Regions from separate parts of the Lysinibacillus sp. FSL P4-0201 genome, predicted to be linked through region 2. Evidence: riboswitches for the same ligand, from Rfam matches in the RefSeq annotation. Region 2 holds a riboswitch; each other region holds the start of a gene.
What was found. A riboswitch is a leader RNA that binds a small molecule or an ion and turns the genes downstream of it on or off. The one in region 2 is predicted to bind S-adenosylmethionine.

Region 1: it holds a riboswitch for S-adenosylmethionine, as region 2 does, so the genes downstream of both, MKY76_RS02705 (MetQ/NlpA family ABC transporter substrate-binding protein) here and metK (methionine adenosyltransferase) in region 2, are expected to answer to the same signal.
Region 3: it holds a riboswitch for S-adenosylmethionine, as region 2 does, so the genes downstream of both, MKY76_RS18390 (methionine ABC transporter ATP-binding protein) here and metK (methionine adenosyltransferase) in region 2, are expected to answer to the same signal.

Annotation. Positions count from the first base shown of each region.
Region 1 covers NZ_CP151995.1:547,006-551,289, reverse strand. Annotated here, with positions in the region: gene MKY76_RS02720 (carbon-nitrogen family hydrolase) at 1-587, opposite strand, end outside; gene MKY76_RS02715 (pyridoxal phosphate-dependent aminotransferase) at 684-1,853, shown strand; gene MKY76_RS02710 (PPC domain-containing DNA-binding protein) at 1,896-2,399, opposite strand; SAM riboswitch class I at 2,522-2,626, shown strand; gene MKY76_RS02705 (MetQ/NlpA family ABC transporter substrate-binding protein) at 2,715-3,545, shown strand; gene MKY76_RS02700 (ATP-binding cassette domain-containing protein) at 3,653-4,284, shown strand, end outside.
Region 2 covers NZ_CP151995.1:3,516,518-3,520,801, forward strand. Annotated here, with positions in the region: gene MKY76_RS17535 (alpha/beta hydrolase) at 1-144, opposite strand, end outside; gene MKY76_RS17540 (gamma carbonic anhydrase family protein) at 278-790, shown strand; gene metK (methionine adenosyltransferase) at 970-2,166, opposite strand; SAM riboswitch class I at 2,425-2,543, opposite strand; gene pckA (phosphoenolpyruvate carboxykinase (ATP)) at 2,933-4,284, shown strand, end outside.
Region 3 covers NZ_CP151995.1:3,654,904-3,659,187, reverse strand. Annotated here, with positions in the region: gene MKY76_RS18410 (arsenate reductase family protein) at 1-304, shown strand, start outside; gene gcvH (glycine cleavage system protein GcvH) at 386-766, shown strand; gene MKY76_RS18400 (hypothetical protein) at 858-1,199, shown strand; gene MKY76_RS18395 (thioredoxin family protein) at 1,214-1,525, shown strand; SAM riboswitch class I at 1,582-1,685, shown strand; gene MKY76_RS18390 (methionine ABC transporter ATP-binding protein) at 1,768-2,796, shown strand; gene MKY76_RS18385 (methionine ABC transporter permease) at 2,786-3,454, shown strand; gene MKY76_RS18380 (MetQ/NlpA family ABC transporter substrate-binding protein) at 3,523-4,284, shown strand, end outside.

The sequences.
Region 1 (4,284 bases), 1.7 Mb from region 2:
ACTGCAATGACAAAGCATTGATTTTCAATTGCACGAGCCTGTAGCAACGTTTTCCAATGGTCAATCCTTGGAGTTGGCCACTGCGCTGGTACAAATAATACCTTTGCTCCTTGTAATGCATGTGCACGTAACCATTCTGGGAAGCGAATATCATAGCAAATGACACCAGCAGCTTCAATATCATCTAAAGCAAAACGATTCATTTCATCCCCTGCTTCCAAGTAAAGATGCTCGTCCATTAAACGGAAAAGATGTGCCTTGCTATATTCCCCAACAAGTTCTCCATTACGATCAAAGGTATACATCGTATTATAAAATTTATCGCCTTTCTTTGTTGAAACAGAGCCCCCTACAATATGTACATCAAGTTCCTTAGCAAGTTTAGCCAAAAAGGTCTTTGTCCGCTCACCATTGATATCTGCTAGCTCAGGCAGTTTCTCTAAAGCATAGCCTGTATTCCACATTTCAGGTAACACTATGATTTCTGCCCTATTTTTTGCAGCTTCACGAATCTTATCCTCGGCACGTTCAAAATTTTCTTCAACTTTGCCAAAGCCAACATTTAATTGAATACAACCGATTTTCATCTCTATTCCTCCTCTAGACAATTAACAGAAAAAGTAATACTATTTGCTTCATATTCTTCAATAATAATTATTATATTCTGAAAAAGGTGATCATGCATGGAATTCTCTAAAAAACTACAGCAACTACCCACTCAATTTTTTGCAGCACTCGTTCAAAAAGTAAACTTGGCTCTAGAAGAAGGGCGTGATGTCATTAACCTTGGGCAAGGAAATCCCGATCAGCCAACGCCTATTCACATCATTCAAGCATTACAGGAAGCAGCTGAAAATCCTCAAAACCACAAATATTCACCTTTTAGAGGTCTCGCTGAATTACGCCAAGCTGCTGCGGACTTTTATCTACGTGAATATCAGGTAGAACTAAATCCAGATACAGAGGTAGCGATTCTTGGTGGAACAAAAATTGGTCTAGTTGAGCTACCTTTAGCTGTGTTAAACCCTGGTGACACGATGCTCTTACCAGATCCTGGCTATCCAGATTACCTATCAGGTGTTGTACTAGGAGACGTCAATTTTGAAGTAATGCCCCTTTTTGCTGAAAATGATTTCTTACCTGATTATCATGCATTACCTGATGAAGTGAAAGAAAAAGCAAAGCTTCTTTACTTAAATTACCCGAACAACCCTACAGGTGGTACAGCATCACTTGCGTTTTTTGAAGAGACCATTCGCTTTGCGAAGGAGCACAATATTATCGTATCACATGATTTTGCTTATGGGGCAATAGGATTTGACGGTAATAAACCAGTTAGCTTCCTTCAAGCAAAGGGTGCAAAAGAAGTAGGAGTTGAAATGTATACATTATCGAAAACCTATAATATGGCTGGCTGGCGTATAGGCTTCGCTGTAGGGAATGCCGAGATTATTGCTGCTATTAATCTAATTCAGGATCATCTGTTTTGTAGTCAATTCCCTGCCATTCAACAAGCCGCAGCAGTAGCACTGACGGCTTCCCAACAATGTGCGGATGAACTACGAGCTACTTATGAGCGTCGCCGCAATGTACTCATTGAAGAAGCTCGAAGAATTGGCTGGCATGTTACGGCTCCAAAAGGCTCCTTCTTCGCATGGCTCCCTGTACCACTAGGCTATACAAGTGAACAGTTTGCTGATCTTTTGCTCGAAAAAGCTGATATCGCTGTAGCAGCAGGTAATGGCTTCGGTCAATATGGTGAAGGCTATGTACGCGTAGGATTGCTGGTTAGTGAGGAGCGCTTACATGAAGCAATCCATAGAATCGAGCAATTACAATTGTTTAAAAGATAATGACGCCGTATCCTGTAGCTATCCCTAGCTACAGGATTATTACTATTTTTCAATTTTCCTTGGTTGCCCTAAACCATTTTCTAATGGATAAAATTGAACATGACCTGTTTCATCATCCCATTTTCGAATATGTTGAATCCCTTGTACCTCTGCCAACACGATGTCAGCAGTAATAACAGGGTTGCCCCCTTTTATTAAATGCCCACCTGATACAACACCCCATTGATCGCTCATAGAACCATGGAAATGTGTCTCATATCCACCATCTCGCTTACACACCACACCTGAACCTTGAATAAATTCTAATGGTCCCTCTTTTTCAATCACATCACTAAAACGAACTTGAATTTGAGCTGTTGCATCTGGCACTAAATAAACAAAGCTGCTTTTTTGAAAGCTGCCAATACAGCTTACAATTGTTGCTGACTCTATGCTATTCTCTTCGCAAAGCGCTTCAATCCCTTCAATGATATCTGTTCCCGTTAGAAAACGAGCACTAATAACCTTACCAAATGAACCTATACCATAATTAACTCTTACAGACATTGTTATCCCTCTTTTGCGTCGAAATATTATAATTATATAAAAAATTTAAAAATTATTTATTGACTTACTATACCCTATAAATTATATTAGTTCTATCGGAATTACAAAAAAATATTATAAATCTCTTATCAAGAGTAGCTGAGGGACTGGCCCTATGAAGCTCGGCAACCTCCTTTTTATAGGAAGGTGCTAAATCCTGCAAACGATCTTCGTTTGATAGATAAGAGAGGACATCTTTTCATGAGCCTCTCTTAATTTGTAAGAGAGTTTTTTTATTTTCAAAAAACCGATAAAAACAATCTTGGAGGTATTTTCATGAAAAAGAAAAATAAATTTTTAGTAGGTTTAGCAAGTTTAACATTAGTAGCAGCTTTAGCAGGCTGTGGCTCTAAAGAAGATAGTAAAAGCCAAGCTGAAGGAATTGATGAAAAGAAAATCGTTGTAGGCGTCACTTCTGGTCCACACGAAGAAATTGCAGAAGTAGCCGCTAAAGTAGCAAAAGAAAATGGGCTAGAAGTAGAACTAAAATCATTTTCTGACTATGTTTTACCTAATACATCCTTAGCTGAAGGTGATCTTGATGCGAACAGCTATCAACACGAGCCTTTCCTAGATACATTTAATAAAGACCATGATACAGATTTAGTACCAGTGGGCAAGACGATTTTAAATCCAATGGGTATCTACTCAGAAAAATATAAATCCTTTGATGACATTCCTGACGGTGCAACGTTTGGCTTACCAAATGACCCAACGAATGGAGCACGTGCCCTCTTTGTTTTACAGGAAGCTGGCTATATTAAGTTAAAAGAGGGTGCAGACTTAACAGCCTCGATCCGTGATGTAGAAGAAAACAAAAAGAATTTAAAATTCATTGAATTAGAGGCAGCTCAAATTCCTAAACAACTTAGTGAAGTAGATGTAGCAGCTATTAATACAAACTTTGCACTAGAGGCTGGCATTAACCCTAAAGATGACTCTATTTTATTGGAATCTACTGATTCTCCATACGTGAACTATATTGTTGTACGTGCTGAAAATGAAAATGATCCAACAATTAAAAAGTTCGTTGAGGCTTACCAATCTGACGAAGTGCGTCAATTCATCGAAGAGGAATTCAAAGGTTCTGTAATCCCTAGCTGGTAATATGTTCAGAAAGCTTCTATAAAGCCGAAGAATCTGCTGAAATTCCCCAATGGGAAGACGAGCAGATTCTTGCTTTTTAGAAGGTTGAGAAAGGAGCAAACAATCGCATGATTCAATTACAAAATATCTCAAAAGAATTTAAATCGAAAAAAGGCATCATAAAAGCTGTGGATGGCATCAACCTTCACGTAAAAAGGGGACAAATTCATGGTGTAATCGGCTATAGTGGTGCTGGTAAAAGTACACTCATTCGTTGCGTTAATCTACTAGAACGTCCTACAGCAGGAAAAGTAGTGATAGACAATGTAGACATTACGACCCTTTCTCTTCACGAATTACGTCAAACACGCCAAAAAATCGGGATGATCTTCCAGCACTTTAATCTCTTAAAAACAGCAACAGTTTACAATAATATTGCAGTTCCCTTAAAGCTACTAGGCTATAAAGAGGCGGAAGTAAAAAACCGAGTAGCTAAGTATGCTGAAATTGTCGGTTTAACAGATAAACTAGATAGTTACCCAAATCAACTTTCAGGTGGTCAAAAACAGCGTGTGGCTATTGCACGTGCCTTAGCACAGGAACCAGAGATTTTACTTAGTGACGAAGCAACAAGTGCACTTGATCCTGAGACAACGGAAGCCATTCTTGAATTGTTGTTAAAAATTAATCGTGAATTAGGCATTACGATTCTGCTCATCACACATGAAATGAATGTAATTCAAAAAATTTGCGATGAGGT
Region 2 (4,284 bases):
ATTCGGTAAATCTCCCATGACTATGTGGAAGCCTTCTAATCTTAATTTCTCTATCAGCCATGCATACCAACGGTGATTTTCATAAGCACCATGAAGAATAGCAATCACAGCTTTTGCTTGTCCATCAGCTTCCCATTTCCACATTACATAGTCCTCCTAAAAAATGATTACACTTTGATTATATCGAAATAAATAGCACATTTTAATTTTATATTTCCATAAAGTTGCGTATTTGATACGATAATACTACATTATAGAAAGAAAAGAGGCGATTTTCATGATTTATCCATTTAAAGATAAAACGCCAAAGATCGATCCGTCTGTTTTCATTGCTGATTACGCAACTGTTACGGGCGACGTAATAATTGGCGCCGAAACAACTATTTGGTTTAATACGGTTATTCGTGGTGATGTTTCCCCAACGATTATTGGTAAACGTGTCAGTATCCAGGATCTTTGCTGCTTACACCAAAGCCCAAAATATCCGCTCATTATTGAAGATGAGGTAACAGTTGGACACCAAGTCACTTTACATAGTTGTACAATTCGCAAAAATGCCTTAATTGGTATGGGATCCATTATTTTAGACGGAGCTGAGATTGGAGAAGGTGCATTTATTGGAGCTGGAAGCCTAGTACCTCCTGGTAAAGTCATTCCTCCAAATAGTTTAGCATTAGGTCGTCCAGCAAAAGTTGTCCGAGAATTAAATGCTGAAGATAAAGAGGATATGGAACGCATCGTACGAGAATACGCAGAAAAAGGTCAATATTATAAATCACTTCAGAAATAAATAACCTACACAAAAAATCAATACTAACGAAAAAATCCCTCGCGTTTTCGTGTACCGAATATGTTCACGAATCCTAGCGAGGTATTTTTGTAAAAAAAACAAAAGGAGCAATGTTGCCCCTTTGCTTATTAATACATCAGAATAATTTTCTAATGACTTCATTACTTTAGTTCAATAGTTTATAAACGTGCTTTTTCTCGTAGCGCGTCTGCTTTATCAATTTGCTCCCATGGTACATTTAAATCTGTACGACCAAAATGTCCATACGCAGCAGTTTGTTTATAAATTGGACGACGAAGATCAAGCATTTTAATGATACCTGCTGGGCGTAAATCGAATAGCTCGCGTACCCATTCAACGATCTCGCTTTCTTTCACTCTACCTGTGCCAAATGTATCGACAGCAATGGAAACAGGCTGAGCAACGCCAATCGCATAGGCAAGTTGCACTTCAGCACGCTCTGCTAAGCCAGCTGCTACGATGTTTTTCGCTACATAACGTGCTGCATATGCCGCCGAACGGTCTACCTTGGTAGCATCCTTACCTGAGAAGGCACCACCACCGTGACGTGCATAACCACCGTATGTATCAACAATGATTTTACGTCCTGTTAATCCAGCATCACCTTTTGGCCCACCAATTACAAAACGGCCAGTTGGATTGATGAAGTATTTCGTATTAGCATCTAATAATTCACTCGGTACAACTGGTGCAATAACAAATTCTTTTAAATCTGCTTGAATTTGTTCAAGTGTTGCTTCTTCATCATGCTGTGTTGAAATAACAATTGTATCCACGCGAACCGGTACATTATTGTCATCATATTCAATCGTTACTTGCGTTTTACCATCAGGACGTAAATAGGCAAGTTCACCTGATTTACGTACTTCTGTTAAACGGCGTGCTAATTTGTGAGCCAAGCTAATTGGTAATGGCATTAGCTCTGGTGTTTCATTACATGCATAGCCAAACATTAAGCCTTGGTCACCAGCACCAATTGCTTCTATATCAGCATCTGTCATAGAGCCTTCACGTGCCTCTAATGCCTGATCAACACCTTGAGCAATATCAGGTGATTGTTCACCAATTGCCACAAGCACCGCTAAGTTCTCAGCATCAAAGCCATATTTACCTCGTGTATAGCCAATTTCAGCTACAGTGTCACGAACAATACCTTTAATATCCACATAAGTAGAAGTAGTAATTTCTCCTGCTACTAATACTAATCCTGTTGTTACAGTTGTTTCACACGCTACACGTGCATTTGGATCTTCTGCTAAAATAGCATCTAAAATGGCATCCGAGATTTGGTCACAAATCTTATCTGGATGTCCTTCTGTTACACTCTCTGATGTAAACAGTCGACGGTTTGTCATTTGGTTTTCCTCCTAAATACTCTTACAATAAGTAGTTGTGTATGAATACGGTACTCATTACCCATGTCAAGTCCGCTCCTAAGGATTGAACTCTCAAGCCGTTACTGCTGCTTTTAACACGAGGATTTCGAAAGATCCGTCATTATAATAAGGAAAGAACTACATATACTTACCTTTATATTGATTTTTAACAATAAAAAAATCCTTTTCTCACGTTACTTTACATGAGGAAAGGAATAATGACTGCGTAACCTTTCACTCTTATCGTTCAAGGGATGTTCCCTTGCATCAGGTTGGCACCAACGCATGTCGTGAAATAGTTCATGCAGGTTGCCGGGTTTCACAGGGCCTGACCCTCCACCAGCTCGGGATAAGAGTATCCGTTCAATCTCATGTTACTGAAAAGGTCGAACATTGTCAAATATTTTCTTATGTATTACTGTATAGAAAGGAAAGAACTTATTACACAAAAACTTTTCATACTTGGATGATGATGTAAATAGAAGCAAATTAATCCCTACAACATACCTAGCTACTTGTGGTAACATATGTGTGGCTCAATTTTCGTGCCTAATTACAGTAGGATTGATGGTATTCTACTCGAAAAACATTATTTTTTGTCAGTTTATTGAAAAGTGGTAAAAACTCTAAAATAATTTCTTAATTAGTATAGATTATTTAAGCAATTGTGTTATACTATTTTTGAAATTAAGAAAAAATCCCTCTAAATCAAGGGAATACTATAAAAAAGGATGGTATTTAATCGATGAATTCAGTAGAAATTGCAAACGAACTGAAGGAATTATTAAACGGCGGTAACATTAATGTTCAACTTTCAGTACCACAATTAGCAGAAAAAGCTACATCTCGTGGTGAAGCAATGTTAACAGTAGATGGCGCAGTTCGTGCAGAAACTGGCAAATACACTGGTCGTTCACCTAAAGATAAATATACGGTAGAAGAAGAAAGCACAAAAGATCAAATTGACTGGGGTAAAGTCAACCAACCGATTTCTTCTGAAGTGTTCGATAACCTATATGTAAAAGTAATAAAATATTTAAAAGAACGTGACGAGTTATTCGTATTCAAAGGCTTTGCAGGTGCTGACAAAGACTCACAATTAAGCATTCAAGTTATCAATGAATACGCATGGCACAATCTTTTTGCTCATCAATTATTTATCCGTCCAACAGCAGATGAATTAGCTTCTCATGTTGCCGACTTCACTGTCATCTCAGCTCCTAACTTTAAAGCAGATCCTGCGGTTGATGGTACTGCTTCTGAAACATTCATCATCGTATCACTTGAAAAGAAAATTATTTTAATTGGTGGTACAGAATATGCTGGTGAAATGAAAAAATCTATCTTTGGTATCATGAACTACTTATTACCACAACAAGGTATTCTTTCAATGCACTGCTCAGCAAACGTTGGTGAAGCTGGCGATGTAGCGTTATTCTTCGGTCTATCTGGTACTGGTAAAACGACGTTATCAGCTGATCCTGATCGTAAGCTAATCGGTGACGATGAACACGGTTGGTCTGATAATGGTGTATTCAACATTGAGGGTGGTTGCTATGCAAAAACAATCAACCTTTCTGCTGAAAAAGAACCAGAAATCTACAATGCAATCCGCTTCGGCTCTGTATTAGAAAACGTAGCTGTTGATCCAGAAACTCGTATTTGTGACTATGATGATGGTTCACTAACAGAAAATACACGTGTAGCTTATCCAATCCAATACATTGAAAATATCGTTGATCCTTCTGTTGCAGGTCATCCAAAAACAATCATCTTCCTAACAGCTGATGCATTTGGCGTGTTACCTCCAATCAGTAAATTAACAAAAGAACAAGCGATGTATCACTTCCTAAGCGGGTTTACTTCTAAACTTGCTGGAACTGAACGTGGTGTGACTGAGCCAGAACCAGTATTCTCTACTTGCTTCGGGTCTCCATTCCTTCCACTTCCTGCAACAGTATACGCAGAAATGTTAGGACAAAAAATTGACGAGCACGGTGCACAGGTATACTTAGTAAACACTGGTTGGACTGGTGGCGAATATGGCACAGGTAGCCGTATGAAACTTTCTTACACACGTACAATGGTTCGTGCAGC
Region 3 (4,284 bases), 140 kb from region 2:
GAAGTGGTTAAATGAGCATGAGGTTTCCTATGAAGAGGTACATATCGCAGAGCAACCTCCCACTAAAGAAGAATTAACAGCTATTTGGCAAGCTAGTGGACAGCCTTTGAAAAAATTTTTTAATACCTCAGGCATGAAATATCGTGAGCTTGGTTTAAAGGACAAGTTAGCAGAAATGACGGAGGATGAGCAGCTTGAGCTACTTGCTTCAGATGGCATGTTAATTAAACGTCCCATCGTGACAGATGGAAAAAAAGTTACTTTAGGTTTTAAAGAAGTAGATTTTGAGCAAGCTTGGAAATAACCGTATTAAACCTTGTATTTATAGGAGAAGTATGGCACACTGAAAGTGAATATATTACATATTTATGGAGGGGTTTTTTGCATGAGCACACCTAAAGACTTACGATACTCTGAAGAACATGAATGGGTAAAAGTAGAAGATGGAAAAGTACGTATTGGTATTACTCACTTCGCACAATCTGAATTAGGAGATATCGTATTCGTTGAGCTTCCACAAGTTGGCGACGAAATCAAAACAGATGATCCATTCGGTAGCGTAGAATCAGTAAAAACTGTTTCTGAATTATATGCACCAATCTCAGGTACTGTAGTTGAAGTAAATGCAGATTTAGAAGATAGCCCAGAATTCGTTAATGAATCACCATATGAAAAAGCATGGATGATCGTTGTTGAGCCTGCTGACGCATCAGAAGTTGAGAAACTAATGACAGCAGAGCAATACGAAGAAATGATCGCTGAATAAGACAAGCCATAATCGAAAAACGTCGGAAACTACCGGCGTTTTTTGTTATATAATGACTTATAAGTGGGGATCTCTAAATGGAGGTGGCGTAATGTTCGAGGGAAAATGCTTGATAGTAGAAGGGCGCTCAGATAAGCTACAAATTGAGCCTATTTTGAATGAGAATGTTACAATACTATGTACGAATGGTACAATTGGTGTGCATCAATTAGAAGAACTACTGGATCCCTATGAGGGCTGTGAGCTATTTACTTTTTTTGATGCAGATACTTCTGGTGATAAGCTACGTGCATTAATGGACAGACATTATCCAGAGGCTGAGCATCTGCGCACAATGCCAACATACAAGGAAGTAGAAACAACACCAAGAAAAGTGCTAGCAATGATCTTACTGCGTGCACATTTTTCAATCCATAATGAATATATTTTGTAAGGTTGCGTGAGTAAATGGAAGAATGGTCAATAGAGCAGTGGGAAGCGGCTAAACAGTCGGGAGAGAAAACTGCATTTTATTTATATACACCGATGTGTGGAACGTGTGCAGTGGCATCTAAAATGATGTCCATTATTGAGCAATTACTGCCACAGCTACAAATTGGTAAAGCAAATATCAACTTTTTGGAACACATTGCTTATGAGCATCAAATTGAAAGTGTTCCATGTCTACTCATCAGTGATGGCGGAAAAGTGACAGAAAAGATTTATGCTTTTCAATCCGTACCATTTTTATATGAATTGTTAAAAAAATCAATTGACTGAACTTTACTAGCGTGGTAAAGTATCAAATATATTACTAAAACATTAAATATATCGAACTCTTATGAAGAGTGGCGGAGGGAAGTGCCCTATGAAGCCCGGCAACCATCACAATGTGAAAAGGTGCCAAATCACCCAAAGATTTTTCTTTGAAAGATGAGAGAACGGTTTAACGTATCATACGTGACCCCTTCTACTTGTCTGTGAGTGAAGGGGTTTTCTATATGAGAAAAGGAGTATTCGCTATGATCCAGCTTCAAAATATTACAAAGAAATACAAAACAGCAAATGGCGAATTAACGGCAGTCAAAGACGTCAACCTTACTATTAATAAAGGTGAAATTTTTGGCATTATCGGCTATAGTGGTGCTGGTAAAAGTACCATGATTCGTTTATTAAACGGTTTAGAGAAACCGACAGCAGGAACAGTAACGGTGAACAATCAAGAATTTTCATCGATAAAAGGGCAAAAGCTTAGAGCAGCTAGACAAAAGGTAAGTATGATTTTCCAGCATTTTAATTTACTTTGGTCAAGAACAGTTGCCGAAAATATTGCATTCCCTTTAGAAATCGCAGGCTTCCCAAAGGCTCAACGTGAAGCGCGTGTGAAGGAATTAATTGCCCTTGTAGGCTTAGAAGGGCGCGATAAGGCATATCCATCCCAGCTTTCCGGGGGACAAAAGCAGCGTGTAGGAATTGCACGTGCATTAGCGAATAATCCAGAGGTTTTACTATGTGATGAGGCGACATCCGCACTCGACCCTGAAACAACGGATGCCATTCTTGATTTACTCGTAGATATAAATGAACGCTTAGGCTTAACAATCGTCCTGATTACCCACGAAATGCATGTCATCCGCAAAATTTGTCATCGTGTAGCGGTGATGGAGGCAGGCGAAATTGTGGAACGTGGTGAGGTATTACAAGTCTTCCAAGCCCCACAGGCGGCTATTACTAAGAAATTTGTATCTCAAATTACAGACACTAAGGAAACACAGGATACGGTAGCACAAATTAAAACAAACTATCCAACTGGACAACTTGTCAAATTGATTTTTGTTGGTGAAAAAACAGAACAGCCTGTCATCTCACATCTTGTGAAACAATTTGATGTAGAAGTAAGTATTGTTCACGGAAATATTTCGCAAACAAAAAATGGTGCATATGGTACATTGATTGTGCAAATTGATGGCTCTCAGACAAACGTCACTGAAGCCCTTCGTTATTTAAATACAGTGGAAGTACAGACGGAGGTGATTGAAAATGCTAACTAATCTCTTTCCGAATGTAGACTGGGAAAATATGTGGCAAGCTACGTATGAAACTTTATACATGACAGCTATATCAACGGTTGTGACATTTATTCTTGGGTTAGTCATTGGTATTGTTCTATTTCTAACTAGCCCCAATCAGTTATGGGCAAATAAAATCGTTAACTTTTTAACAGGATCACTCGTTAATATTTTCCGTTCCATTCCATTTATCGTATTAATTATTTTATTAATTCCATTTACGAAGTTTTTACTAGGTACAATTCGCGGTGCCAATGCGGCGTTACCTGCTTTAATTATCGGTGCAGCACCGTTTTATGCTCGTATGGTATTAATTGCGTTACGTGAAATTGATAAAGGTGTGATTGAAGCAGCCCGTTCAATGGGAGCAAAAACTTCTACGATTATTTGGAAGGTATTGGTTCCGGAATCATTACCAGCTTTGATTTCTGGTATCACTGTAACGGCTGTTGCTCTTGTAGGATATACAGCGATGGCAGGAATTATTGGTGCAGGTGGTCTTGGTAACTTAGCTTTCTTAGACGGCTTCCAGCGAAATCGCCAAGATGTGACATTAATGGCAACTATTTTGATCTTAGTAGTCGTATTTATTATTCAATGGATTGGTGATTTAATTACCGAGAAAATTGATAAACGCTAGCAAGAAAAAGGGGTTATTCCGGTTTTTACCGCTAACATATTTTAAACAAATAAAAGGGAGTGTCATAAATGAAAAAGTTATTAGCAGGATTATTTTTATCAATACTTGTACTAGCATTAGCAGCTTGCGGTACAGATAAAAAAGAAGATGAAAAATCAGCATCTGGCGATCAAACAGATAGCAAAGAAAACGTAACATTAAAAGTAGGTGCTTCTAATACACCGCACGCAGTTATTTTAGAAAAAGCAAAACCGATCTTAGCTAAAGAAGGCATAGACCTTGAAATTGAAACGTATACAGATTATGTTCTACCAAACCAAGATTTAGAGTCAAAAGATATTGATGCAAACTATTTCCAGCACATTCCTTACTTAGAGCTACAAATTAAAGACAATGGCTATGATTTCGTTAATGCAGGTGGCGTTCATATTGAACCAATCGGTATTTACTCTAAAAAATATAAAACGTTAGAAGACCTGCCTGAAGGCGCGACAATTTTACTTTCTAATTCAGTATCTGACCATGGTCGTATGCTGTCATTGCTAGAGGCTAAAGGCTTAATCAAATTAAAAGAAGGCATTGATAAAACAGCAGCAGAATTAAAGGATATTGAAGAAAATCCTAAAAACTTTAAATTCGATGCAAATACTGCCCCAGAAATGCTTGTACAAATGTACGAAAATGATGAAGGCGATGCAGTACTTATCAATTCTAACTTTGCCATCGATAACGGTTTAAACCCAATTGAAGATGCTATTTCTCTTGAAGATAAAGAATCTCCATATGTTAACATCATCGCTGTACGTGCAGGTGATGAATCAAAACCTGAA